DNA from 3 places in the Streptomyces sp. NPDC002754 genome. Region 1 is predicted to be linked to each of the others. Evidence: riboswitches for the same ligand, from Rfam matches in the RefSeq annotation. Region 1 holds a riboswitch; each other region holds the start of a gene.
The links. Region 1 has a riboswitch for cyclic di-AMP ahead of ACWD2L_RS18935 (M23 family metallopeptidase). Riboswitches for the same ligand answer to the same signal wherever they lie in the genome.
Positions count from the first base shown of each region.

Region 1 (3,185 bases):
CGGCACCGCCATCGCGATGATCACGCTGACCCCGATGATGCGCGGCATGACGGGTGAGTCCCCGTACATACCGCCGCTGCTGTACGGCACGTTCGCGGCAAGCGCGGTGTGCCTCGGCCTGCTCGCCGTGACCCTCCCCGCCCGCGCGGCACTTCGCGACAGGGAGGGGTGACGGCGGACCTCGAACGGGGTGGGCGACGCCGGGCGTCCTGCGACGCTCGGGGCCGGCCCATGCGTCGCTCGCGCCCGGCCCGTGTGGCGCCCCGGCCCAGCCCGTGTGGCGCCTGGGCCCAGCCCGTGCGGCGCTCGTGCCAGGCACTTGCGATGCACGGGCCAGGCACCTGCGGCGCTCGTGCCAGGCACTTGCGACGCTCGGGCCAGACACCCTCCGGCGCTCGGCGCTCGGCGCTCGGCGGTCAGGCGAGAAGGCGCTCGCGCAGTCGCTCGCGCGTCGCCGCAGTGAGCTTCAGGCCCTCTTCGAGGTAGCGGTCCGTGCCGCCCCAGTGCTCGTCGATGGTCTCGAGGCCCGCGTTGAGGTACTCGATGCGGGCGTCGAAGAGCGGGCTGAGCAGCTCCATGATCTCGGGGGAGTAGGCGTCCTTCGCGGTGGCGGTGCGGCGCACGTTGTAGCGGCGGTGCTTCTCGTTGGACTTGAGGTAGTCCGCCTCGATGGCGTCGCGCTCCACGCCCACCGCGAGCAGCGTCACCGCGATCGACAGGCCCGCGCGGTCCTTGCCCGCCGCGCAGTGCATCAGCGCGGGGAGGCTGTCCTCGGCGAGGGAGTGCAGCACGCGGCTGTGCTCGGCGGTGCGCTCCTTGATCATGGTGCGGTAGGACTCGACGAGCCGGTTCGCCGCGCGGCCCTCGGAGAGGATCTGGCGCAGCTGATCGATGTTGCCGTCGCGGACCATGGTCCAGAATTCGGCGCCGTCGGCCGGGTCGTTGAGCGGCAGGTTCTGATTGCGCACGCCGGGCAGCTCGACGTCCGCGCCTTCCAGCGTCAGGTCGGCGCCGTTGCGGAAGTCGAAGACCGTGTGCAGGCCGAGGGAGGAGAGGAAGCTCGAGTCCTCGGCCGTGGCGTGGGCGAGGTGACCGCTGCGGAACAGAACGCCCTGACGCACGCGCCGGCCGTCCACGGTGGGAAGGCCGCCCACGTCTCGGAAGTTGCGCACTCCGGTCAGCTCGGGCTCGGTGGACGGTGCGTGCTGCGTCACAGGGGCTCCTCCCAATCGGTGCACCGGCGTTGGGTCGCCGGTGGGCGCGCTCCTGACGATACGACATCGGTTCCCCAGGCAACCATCTGTCCGATTCGCCCCGTTCTGTGTCAACTGTGCATGGATCGGAGGGGCTTGTGGGCGTGTGCGTGACCGGCTTCATGTTCGTGACGCTGCGTGCCGGGCGGCCAGGATTGCCTGCCCAGTAATCCCCGAAGGTATGGCGTTGGTAAAGCAGAGAATGTCGACGCAGGGTTACGCAGGACGGCCCCGGAAACCCAATGAATTGCCGCCGCAAGCGAATTCGGGGTTTGTCGTAGCCATTGCGGTTCGCCTACGGTCACCAATCAATCCGGTCGGAACGCCTAGTCCTGCCGCCGCCCGGATTCCTTTCGACTACCCGTCCACGGCAGGAGCGGGGGACCCACACGCAGTACGCCGCGTAGGGATTTCCCGAAGCGGCTAGGGGTGAAGCCGCGCCCGCACCCCGGGCGTGGCCGGGCATCTCCAGCCCGAACCCGACAGCTCACCTCGTAGGCGACGGAGAGGAAAATCAGCATGCCCGCAAAGGGAAAGCACCGCCTTTCGACCTCCCAGCGCATCGCCCGTGTCGCCGCCGTCGCCTCCGCCGGTGGAGTCGCCGTGGCGCTCCCGCTGATGGGCGCCACCGGCGCACAGGCCGCGACGTCCGGCGGCACCGCCGACACCACGACGTACACCGTCAAGGCCGGTGACACGCTTTCGAAGATCGCCAAGGCGCAGGACGTCGACGGCGGCTGGAAGAAGCTGTACGAGAACAACAAGGACGCCGTCGGCTCCAACGCGGACCACCTCAAGATCGGCGTCAAGCTCGACCTCGGCGGCGCGGCCGCGGACGACTCCGGCTCCGAGAGCGGGGCCGCCGCCACGCAGACGAGCGCCAAGACCACCGCCTCCGGCGACTACACGGCGCCGGTCGACGGCGCCAAGGGCACGGGCTACGGCAACTCCGGCTCCATGTGGTCCAGCGGCAGCCACACCGGCGCCGACTACTCGGTGCCGACCGGCACCTCCGTGAAGTCGATCGCCGACGGCACCGTCGTCTCGACCGGCTCGGGCGGCGCGTACGGCAACGAGGTCGTCATCCAGCACGCCGACGGCCACTACTCCCAGTACGGCCACCTGTCGTCGATCGGTGTCGCCCAGGGCGCCACCGTGACGGCCGGCCAGGAGATCGCCAAGTCCGGCGCGACCGGCAACGTCACCGGACCGCACCTGCACTTCGAGATCCGCACGGGTGCGGACTACGGCTCGGACATCGACCCGATCGCGTACCTGAGCGAGCACGGTGTGAACGCCTGAGACGTGACGTAGCGGCCGCCCGTCGGCCCGCTCCCTTCGGCGCCCGGGGTGTTCCCCGGGCGCCGAATCGCGTTCGCGCGCTTATTCCACGCTTATTCCCCATGTGGCGGGTGGGGTATCTCACCACGCGTCAACCCCTGGCTACGGTCGCGTAGGTCACACCCGAGGGTGAAAGATGTGTGGTCGTGGCAAACGAATCGAGAGCACTCACGGACTCACTCAACGGCACGATCCGCTCCTACGCGGCCGTGGGCGACAGCTTCACCGAGGGGGTCGGCGACCCCGGCCCCGACGGTAAGTTCGCGGGCTGGGCGGACCGGCTCGCCGTCCTCCTGGACGACCGTGTCCCCGAGGACACCTTCCGGTACGCGAACCTGGCCGTGCGCGGCAAGCTCCTCGACCAGGTCGTCGCGGACCAGGTCCCGAAGGCGGTCGAGCTCGCCCCCGACCTGGTGAGCCTGGTCGCCGGCGGCAACGACATCATCCGCCCCGGCACCGACCCGGACGACGTGGCCGAACGCTTCGAGAAGGCTGTCGTCCGGCTCGCCGACGCGGCAGGCACCGTCATGGTGGCCACCGGGTTCGACACCCGTGACGTGGCCGTGCTCAAGCATCTGCGCGGCAAGATCG
Region 1 covers NZ_JBSFVM010000008.1:50,787-53,971, reverse strand. The annotation lists gene ACWD2L_RS18945 (FtsX-like permease family protein) at 1-172, shown strand, start outside; gene ACWD2L_RS18940 (tyrosine-protein phosphatase) at 417-1,214, opposite strand; cyclic di-AMP (ydaO/yuaA leader) riboswitch at 1,602-1,769, shown strand; gene ACWD2L_RS18935 (M23 family metallopeptidase) at 1,773-2,555, shown strand; gene ACWD2L_RS18930 (SGNH/GDSL hydrolase family protein) at 2,741-3,185, shown strand, end outside.

Region 2 (3,185 bases), on a different contig from region 1:
GGGTTGACGGTGCTGCGCTGCCACCGGCCCGGCCAGCAGGTCATCGCCGTGGAGGTGCACCTGGACGCGCCGCTGGACGCCGAACCGAAGGGCCTCGACGGCGTCGCGACGATCATGGCGCGGGCCTTCAACGAAGGCACCGACAAGCACTCCGCCGAGGAGTTCGCCGCTGAGCTGGAGCGCTGCGGCGCCACGATGGACGCGCACGCCGACCACCCCGGCGTCCGTGCCTCCCTCGAAGTGCCGGCCTCCCGGCTCGCCAAGGGCCTCACCCTCCTGGCCGACGCCCTGCGCGCCCCTGCCTTCGACGACAGCGAGATCGAGCGCCTCGTCCGCAACCGGCTGGACGAGATCCCGCACGAGAGCGCCAACCCGGCCCGGCGCGCCGCCAAGGAGCTCTCCAAGCAGCTCTTCCCGGCCGACGCGCGCGTGTCGCGCCCGCGCCAGGGCACCGAGGAGACCGTCTCGGCCATCGACGCGGTGGCCGTGCGTGCCTTCTACGACCGGCACGTACGCCCCGCCGCCGCGACGGCCGTCGTCGTGGGTGACCTGACGGGCGTCGACCTGGACGCCCTGCTCGCCGACACGCTCGGCGCCTGGACGGGCGACACCGCGGAGCCGCGCCCCGTGCCGCCGGTCGTCGCCGACGACACCGGCCGCGTGATCATCGTGGACCGCCCCGGCGCTGTGCAGACGCAGTTGCTCATGGGGCGGGTCGGACCGGACAAGCACGACCGTGTGTGGCCCGCGCAGATCCTCGGCACGTACTGCCTGGGCGGCACTCTCACGTCGCGCCTGGACCGCGTACTGCGCGAGGAGAAGGGCTACACCTACGGAGTGCGGTCCTTCGCCCAGGTGCTGCGCTCCGCGCCCGACGGCAGCGGCGCCGCGATGCTCGCCATCAGCGGCTCGGTGGACACGCCGAACACCGGGCCCGCGCTCGACGACCTGTGGAAGGTCCTGCGCACGCTCGCGGCCGAGGGGCTCACGGACGCCGAACGGGACACCGCCGTACAGAACTTGGTGGGTGTGGCCCCACTGAAGTTCGAGACCGCGGGGGCCGTCGCGAGCACCCTCGCCGACCAGGTCGAGCAGCACCTGCCGGACGACTTCCAGGCGCAGGTGTACCGGCAGCTGGCCGCCACGGGCACCGTGGAGGCCACGGCCGCCGTCGTGAGCGCGTTCCCCGCGGACCGCCTGGTGACGATCCTGGTGGGCGACGCCGAGCAGATCGAGGAGCCGGTGAAGGCGCTCGGTATCGGCGAGGTCACTGTGGTCGCGGGCTGAGTTCGTCTCCCGCGGCACGTCCGAAGCCCCGGCGCCGCTCCCGGCAGCCGGGGCTTCGTGGTGTCGGTCACGATCACCCCCAATCACCACACGTTCCCAAATGTCCGTATTGGCGTAGTGGTTGCCTGTCTGCCCTGTGGCGTGCGCTACAAAAGTCGGGTTCTGTTTGTTGATTCAAAGACGCCCCGCTTAGCGTTCCCTCCGGCTGTTCGCCAGACGTACGTCGCGCCCGCGACACCGGACAGTCATCGCCGAGTCCCCGTGGTGCGAGCCAGGGGAGCCGGGGACCCACCGAAGTCCCTGGGGTGAATCGGGCGCTCTTCCCGCAAGGGGAGGGGCCCGTAGGAGACCTTCCTGCTCCGAACCCGTCAGCTAACCCGGTAGGCGAGAAGGAAGGAAAGGACCAGCCACTTCATGGGGTTCACCCGTGCCACCGGGAAGCACCGCCGTCCCAGCCGCCTGACGCGCACCACCGCTCAGTTCGCGGGCGTCGCCGCCATCACCACGACGGGCGTGGTGGGTGGCCTCGCCGCTCCCGCCCTCGCCGCCGACACCGCGACAGCGCCGCACGACGGCCTCACGCAGGCCGTCGCCATCGGCGACTCCCTGGCCGAGCAGATCGACGCGCAGGCCACCGCGCAGCAGAAGGCCGCCGCCAAGGCGAAGGCCGAGGCCGAGGCCAAGAAGAAGGCCGAGGAGGCCAAGCGCAAGGCCGAGGCGGAGGCCAAGAAGCGGGCCGCCGAGAAGGCCGAGAAGGAGCGCGAGGCCAAGGAGCGCGCCGCTCGCGAGGCCGAGCGCAAGCGCCTGAACAGCTTCGTGTCGCCGATCTCCGGCTCGTACGTCTCCACCGCCTACCAGGCCGGCAGCGGACTCTGGTCCTCCGGAAGCCACACCGGCATCGACTTCCACGCCTCCAGCGGCACTTCGGTGCACGCGGTCGGCATGGGCACCGTCGTCGAGGCCGGCTGGGGCGGCGCGTACGGCAACAACGTCGTGATCAAGATGAAGGACGGTACGTACACCCAGTACGGTCACATGTCCTCGATCGGCGTCTCCGTCGGCCAGGACGTCACCCCCGGCGAGCAGATAGGCCTCTCCGGAGCCACCGGCAACGTCACGGGCCCGCACCTCCACTTCGAGGCCCGTACCGGCCCCGACTACGGCTCGGACATCGACCCCGTCGCGTACCTGCGCCAGCACGGTGTGAACGTCTGACCCGCAAGACCCCACGCACGCGAAAGCCCCGGCTCACCGAGCCGGGGCTTTCGCGTGCGTGGGGTCGCGATGTCCAAAAAATATCCCCGGATTCAGTCCCCTCGTCGGAAATTCAAGTCCGGTGGAATAGAGTCACGGGGTAAACGTTCCGGCCGCGTGCCATTCGCGCTTGACCGGGTGTCAATCGACCGCGTATCGCGGGCATCGAGGCGGAGGCCGAGTCATGCGCATTCCCGCACAGTCGGTATGCACAGCGATCCGCGACGACATCGTCGCCGGCGTCTACGAGCGCGGTGGCCGGCTCACCGAGGAACTGCTCGCGCGTCGCTACGGGGTCTCGCGCGTGCCTGTCCGTGAGGCGCTGCGCACCCTGGAGGCGGAGGGGTTCGTCGTCACGCGCAGGCACGCGGGCGCGTGCGTGGCCGAACCCACCGAGCGGGAGGCGGCCGACCTCCTGGAGATCCGCATGCTGCTCGAACCCATGGGCGCCGCCCGCGCCGCGCAGCGCCGCACCGAGGCCCACCTCAAGGTGCTGCGCGGCCTGGTCAGGCTGGGGCAGGAGCGCTCCCGGCGGGGTGAGAGCGAGGATCTGCGCTCTCTCGGCAGCTGGTTCCACGAGACGCTCGCCCAGGCCTCGGGCAGCCCTGGCCTGATCACCCTGCTCACCCAGCTCCGCCACAAGA
Region 2 covers NZ_JBSFVM010000007.1:113,012-116,196, forward strand. The annotation lists gene ACWD2L_RS17650 (M16 family metallopeptidase) at 1-1,287, shown strand, start outside; cyclic di-AMP (ydaO/yuaA leader) riboswitch at 1,527-1,688, shown strand; gene ACWD2L_RS17655 (M23 family metallopeptidase) at 1,702-2,502, shown strand; gene ACWD2L_RS17660 (GntR family transcriptional regulator) at 2,726-3,185, shown strand, end outside.
Region 2: another riboswitch for cyclic di-AMP. It lies ahead of ACWD2L_RS17655 (M23 family metallopeptidase); the one in region 1 lies ahead of ACWD2L_RS18935 (M23 family metallopeptidase).

Region 3 (3,185 bases), on a different contig from region 1:
ACCCCCAAGGGCTTTCCCGGCGCCCCTTTGTTCAGCGCGGCGCCACTGGTCGCCGCCCCGTTCTTCTCGCTCGGCGCGACGATCCTGACGGGCGTCGTGTCGATCGTTGCGATCACCGCCGTGCACCTGCGCTTCACGGAGAACCTCGACTCCGTGTTCGTCACCGAGGTCGTGACCGTGGCCACCGTCTGCGTCCTGGCCTGTGTGATCAACCGGATCGTGTACCGCGGTTACGAGCAGCTGGCCTCCGCCCGCGAGATCGCCCAGGCCGCGCAGCTCGCGGTGCTGCCCCGGCCGCCCCAGCGGCTCGGCGGCTTCGTGATCGCGGCGCGCTACGAGGCGGCGCAGGCCGGCGCGTTCATCGGCGGTGACCTGTACGCGGTCCAGGACACTCCGCACGGCATCCGGATCATCGTCGGCGACGTACGCGGCAAGGGCATGGGCGCGGTCGCCGCGGTCGCCGTCGTCATCGGCGCGTTCCGGGAGGCCGCCGAGCAGGAGGGCTCCCTGGAGGCCGTCGCCCAGCGCCTGGAGCGGGCGCTGGCCCGCGAGGGCACCCGGCGCAGCGGCATCGACGACTTCGAGGGCTTCACCACGGCCGTGCTCGTCGAGATCCCGCACGGCGTCGAACTCGTCCGCGTCCTCAACCGCGGTCACCCCAGCCCGCTGCTGCTGCTCGGCGACGGCACCGTACGCGCACTCGACCCGTGCCAGGCGGCGCTGCCGCTCGGCATGAGCGAACTCGGCAGCTGGCCCGACCGGGCCGTCGAGGCGGCGTTCCCGTCCGCGGCCACGCTGTTGCTCTACACCGACGGGCTCTCCGAGGCGCGCGACCCGAGCGGCCGCTTCTACGATCCGGCGGCCCGGCTCTCCGGACGCGTCTTCCCCGGACCCGATGAACTCCTCGCGGCCCTCGCCGTGGAGGTGCGCGCGCATACCGGCGGCGGGACGAAGGACGACATGGCGCTGCTCGCCGTGCGGCGGGGCTGAGGGGCGGGGCTGTTGGGCGGGCCCGAGTTTCTTGATCGTTGTTACCTGTGGTAGCCGACCGTAGTCGAACGGCGCCGCTCCGCATAACAATTGACGCACCATCACTTGCGCGGACGTTTGCGAGGCTCTGCCAACTCGCCCCGATCCGCCCGCTCGTGTCCCGATAAGTCCTGGCCAGAGTCGTGAACGATCAGTGGGAAGCGCTTGGAATTATTGTCTGCTGTCTATTAACGTTCGATAACGCAGCGCGGTCGTCCCAGCCGTCACAAGAGACAGCTCCGTGCGCACACGCTTAATCCCGCAAGGGAACCGGGGAACCATCAACTTGGGGTGAATCGGACATCGTTGAAGCTCGCGATGTCGGTAGGAGACCTTCCTGCTCCGAACCCGTCAGCTAACCCGGTAGGCGAGAAGGAAGGAAAGGAGAGCGCCCCCGTGGCGTCGAACCGGCCTGCCCCAGACTTCTTCTACGGACCCGAAGACGACTTCGGCGTCGAGCAGGAGACCTGGGAGGAGTGGAATCCCACCGAGGAGTCCGTCTCCCCCGTCCGCGGCAGGCATCGCACAGCCCGCCGCCGTGGTGGATTCGCTCGTAGCTCCACTGTTCTCGGCGTCGGCGTGGTCGCCGCCGTCGGTGCGGGCGGCATCGCCACCGCACAGGGCGGCAAGCCCGCGGTCCACATATCCATGCCCGACCTGTCGGCGGTCAAGGACTCGCTGCCCGCGGCCAAGTCGCTGCCGGGCGTGGGCTCGTTGATGTCCGACGGCTCGGACTCCGATTCCGACTCCGGCGCCACGGCCTCCCCGCTGAGCGGCGCCGGTATCACCCAGGCCGAGGCCGCCGACGGGCAGACCGGCGCGGGCGAGGCGCTGCGGGCCCGCATCATGCAGCAGGCCGAGACGCAGCAGGACGCGGCCGACGCCACCGCGAAGCAGGCCGCGGAGGAGGCCGCCGCGAAGCAGGCGGCCGTCGAGGCCGCGGCCAAGCAGGACGCGGCCAAGGCCAAGGAGCTCGCCGAGAAGAAGAAGGCCGAGGCGGAGGCCCGCCGCAAGGCCGAGGCCGAGCGCCTCGCCAAGCTGGCCAAGAGCTTCAAGCTCCCGGTCGCCTCGTACACGCTCTCCGGCACCTTCGGCCAGCCCGGCTCCATGTGGTCCTCCGGGTACCACACGGGCCTCGACTTCGCCGCCTCCACCGGTACGCCGATCCGCGCCATCCACTCCGGCACGGTCACGGAGGCCGGCTGGGCGGGCGCGTACGGATACCGCACGGTGCTCACCCTCGACGACGGCACCGAGCTGTGGTTCTGCCACCAGTCCTCGCTCAATGTCAGCGCGGGCCAGAAGGTCAGCACCGGCGATGTCATCGGCCGCGTGGGCGCCACGGGCAATGTCACCGGGCCGCACCTCCACCTGGAGGTCCACCCCGGCGGGCAGTCCACCGGCGTCGACCCGGCGTCGTGGCTGCGCGAAAAGGGCCTCACGCCCTGAACACGTGAACTCCGGCGGTCCTGGCGCTCACCCCCCGACGTCAGGGCTGCCGGTTTGCCCATTCCTGGGTCTCTTGAGGCGATTTTCGGCGCGGTCGCGGAATACCGTATTCCGTACGGGTGTTGAGTCGGGGCATGACTTCCTCTCCTTCTCTGCGCAAGCTCGGCACCTCCGACCTCGAGGTCTTCCCGCTGTCCCTGGGTGGCAACGTGTTCGGCTGGACCGCCGACGAGGCCACGTCCTTCGAGGTGCTCGACGCGTACGTCGCCGCGGGCGGCAACTTCATCGACACCGCCGATGTGTACTCGGCGTGGGTGGACGGCAACCGGGGCGGTGAGTCGGAGACCGTCATCGGCAAGTGGCTGGCCTCGCGCGGCCGCCGCGACGACGTCGTCATCGCCACCAAGGGCGGCCACCACCCGGAGTTCCAGGGCCTGTCCGCGGCCAACATCAAGGCCGCGGCCGACGCCTCCCTGAAGCGCCTCGGCACCGACCACATCGACCTGTACTACACGCACTACGACGACCCCGAGGTGCCGGTCGAGGAGATCATCGGCGCCCTTGACGAACTGGTGAAGGCGGGCAAGGTACGCCACATCGCCGCGTCGAACATCTCCGCGCAGCGCCTCCAGGACTCCCTCGACCTCTCCGACCGCGAGGGCCTCGCCCGTTACGTCGCGCTCCAGCCGCACTACAACCTAGTCTCG
Region 3 covers NZ_JBSFVM010000026.1:73,954-77,138, forward strand. The annotation lists gene ACWD2L_RS32815 (PP2C family protein-serine/threonine phosphatase) at 1-990, shown strand, start outside; cyclic di-AMP (ydaO/yuaA leader) riboswitch at 1,270-1,414, shown strand; gene ACWD2L_RS32820 (M23 family metallopeptidase) at 1,426-2,478, shown strand; gene ACWD2L_RS32825 (aldo/keto reductase) at 2,613-3,185, shown strand, end outside.
Region 3: another riboswitch for cyclic di-AMP. It lies ahead of ACWD2L_RS32820 (M23 family metallopeptidase); the one in region 1 lies ahead of ACWD2L_RS18935 (M23 family metallopeptidase).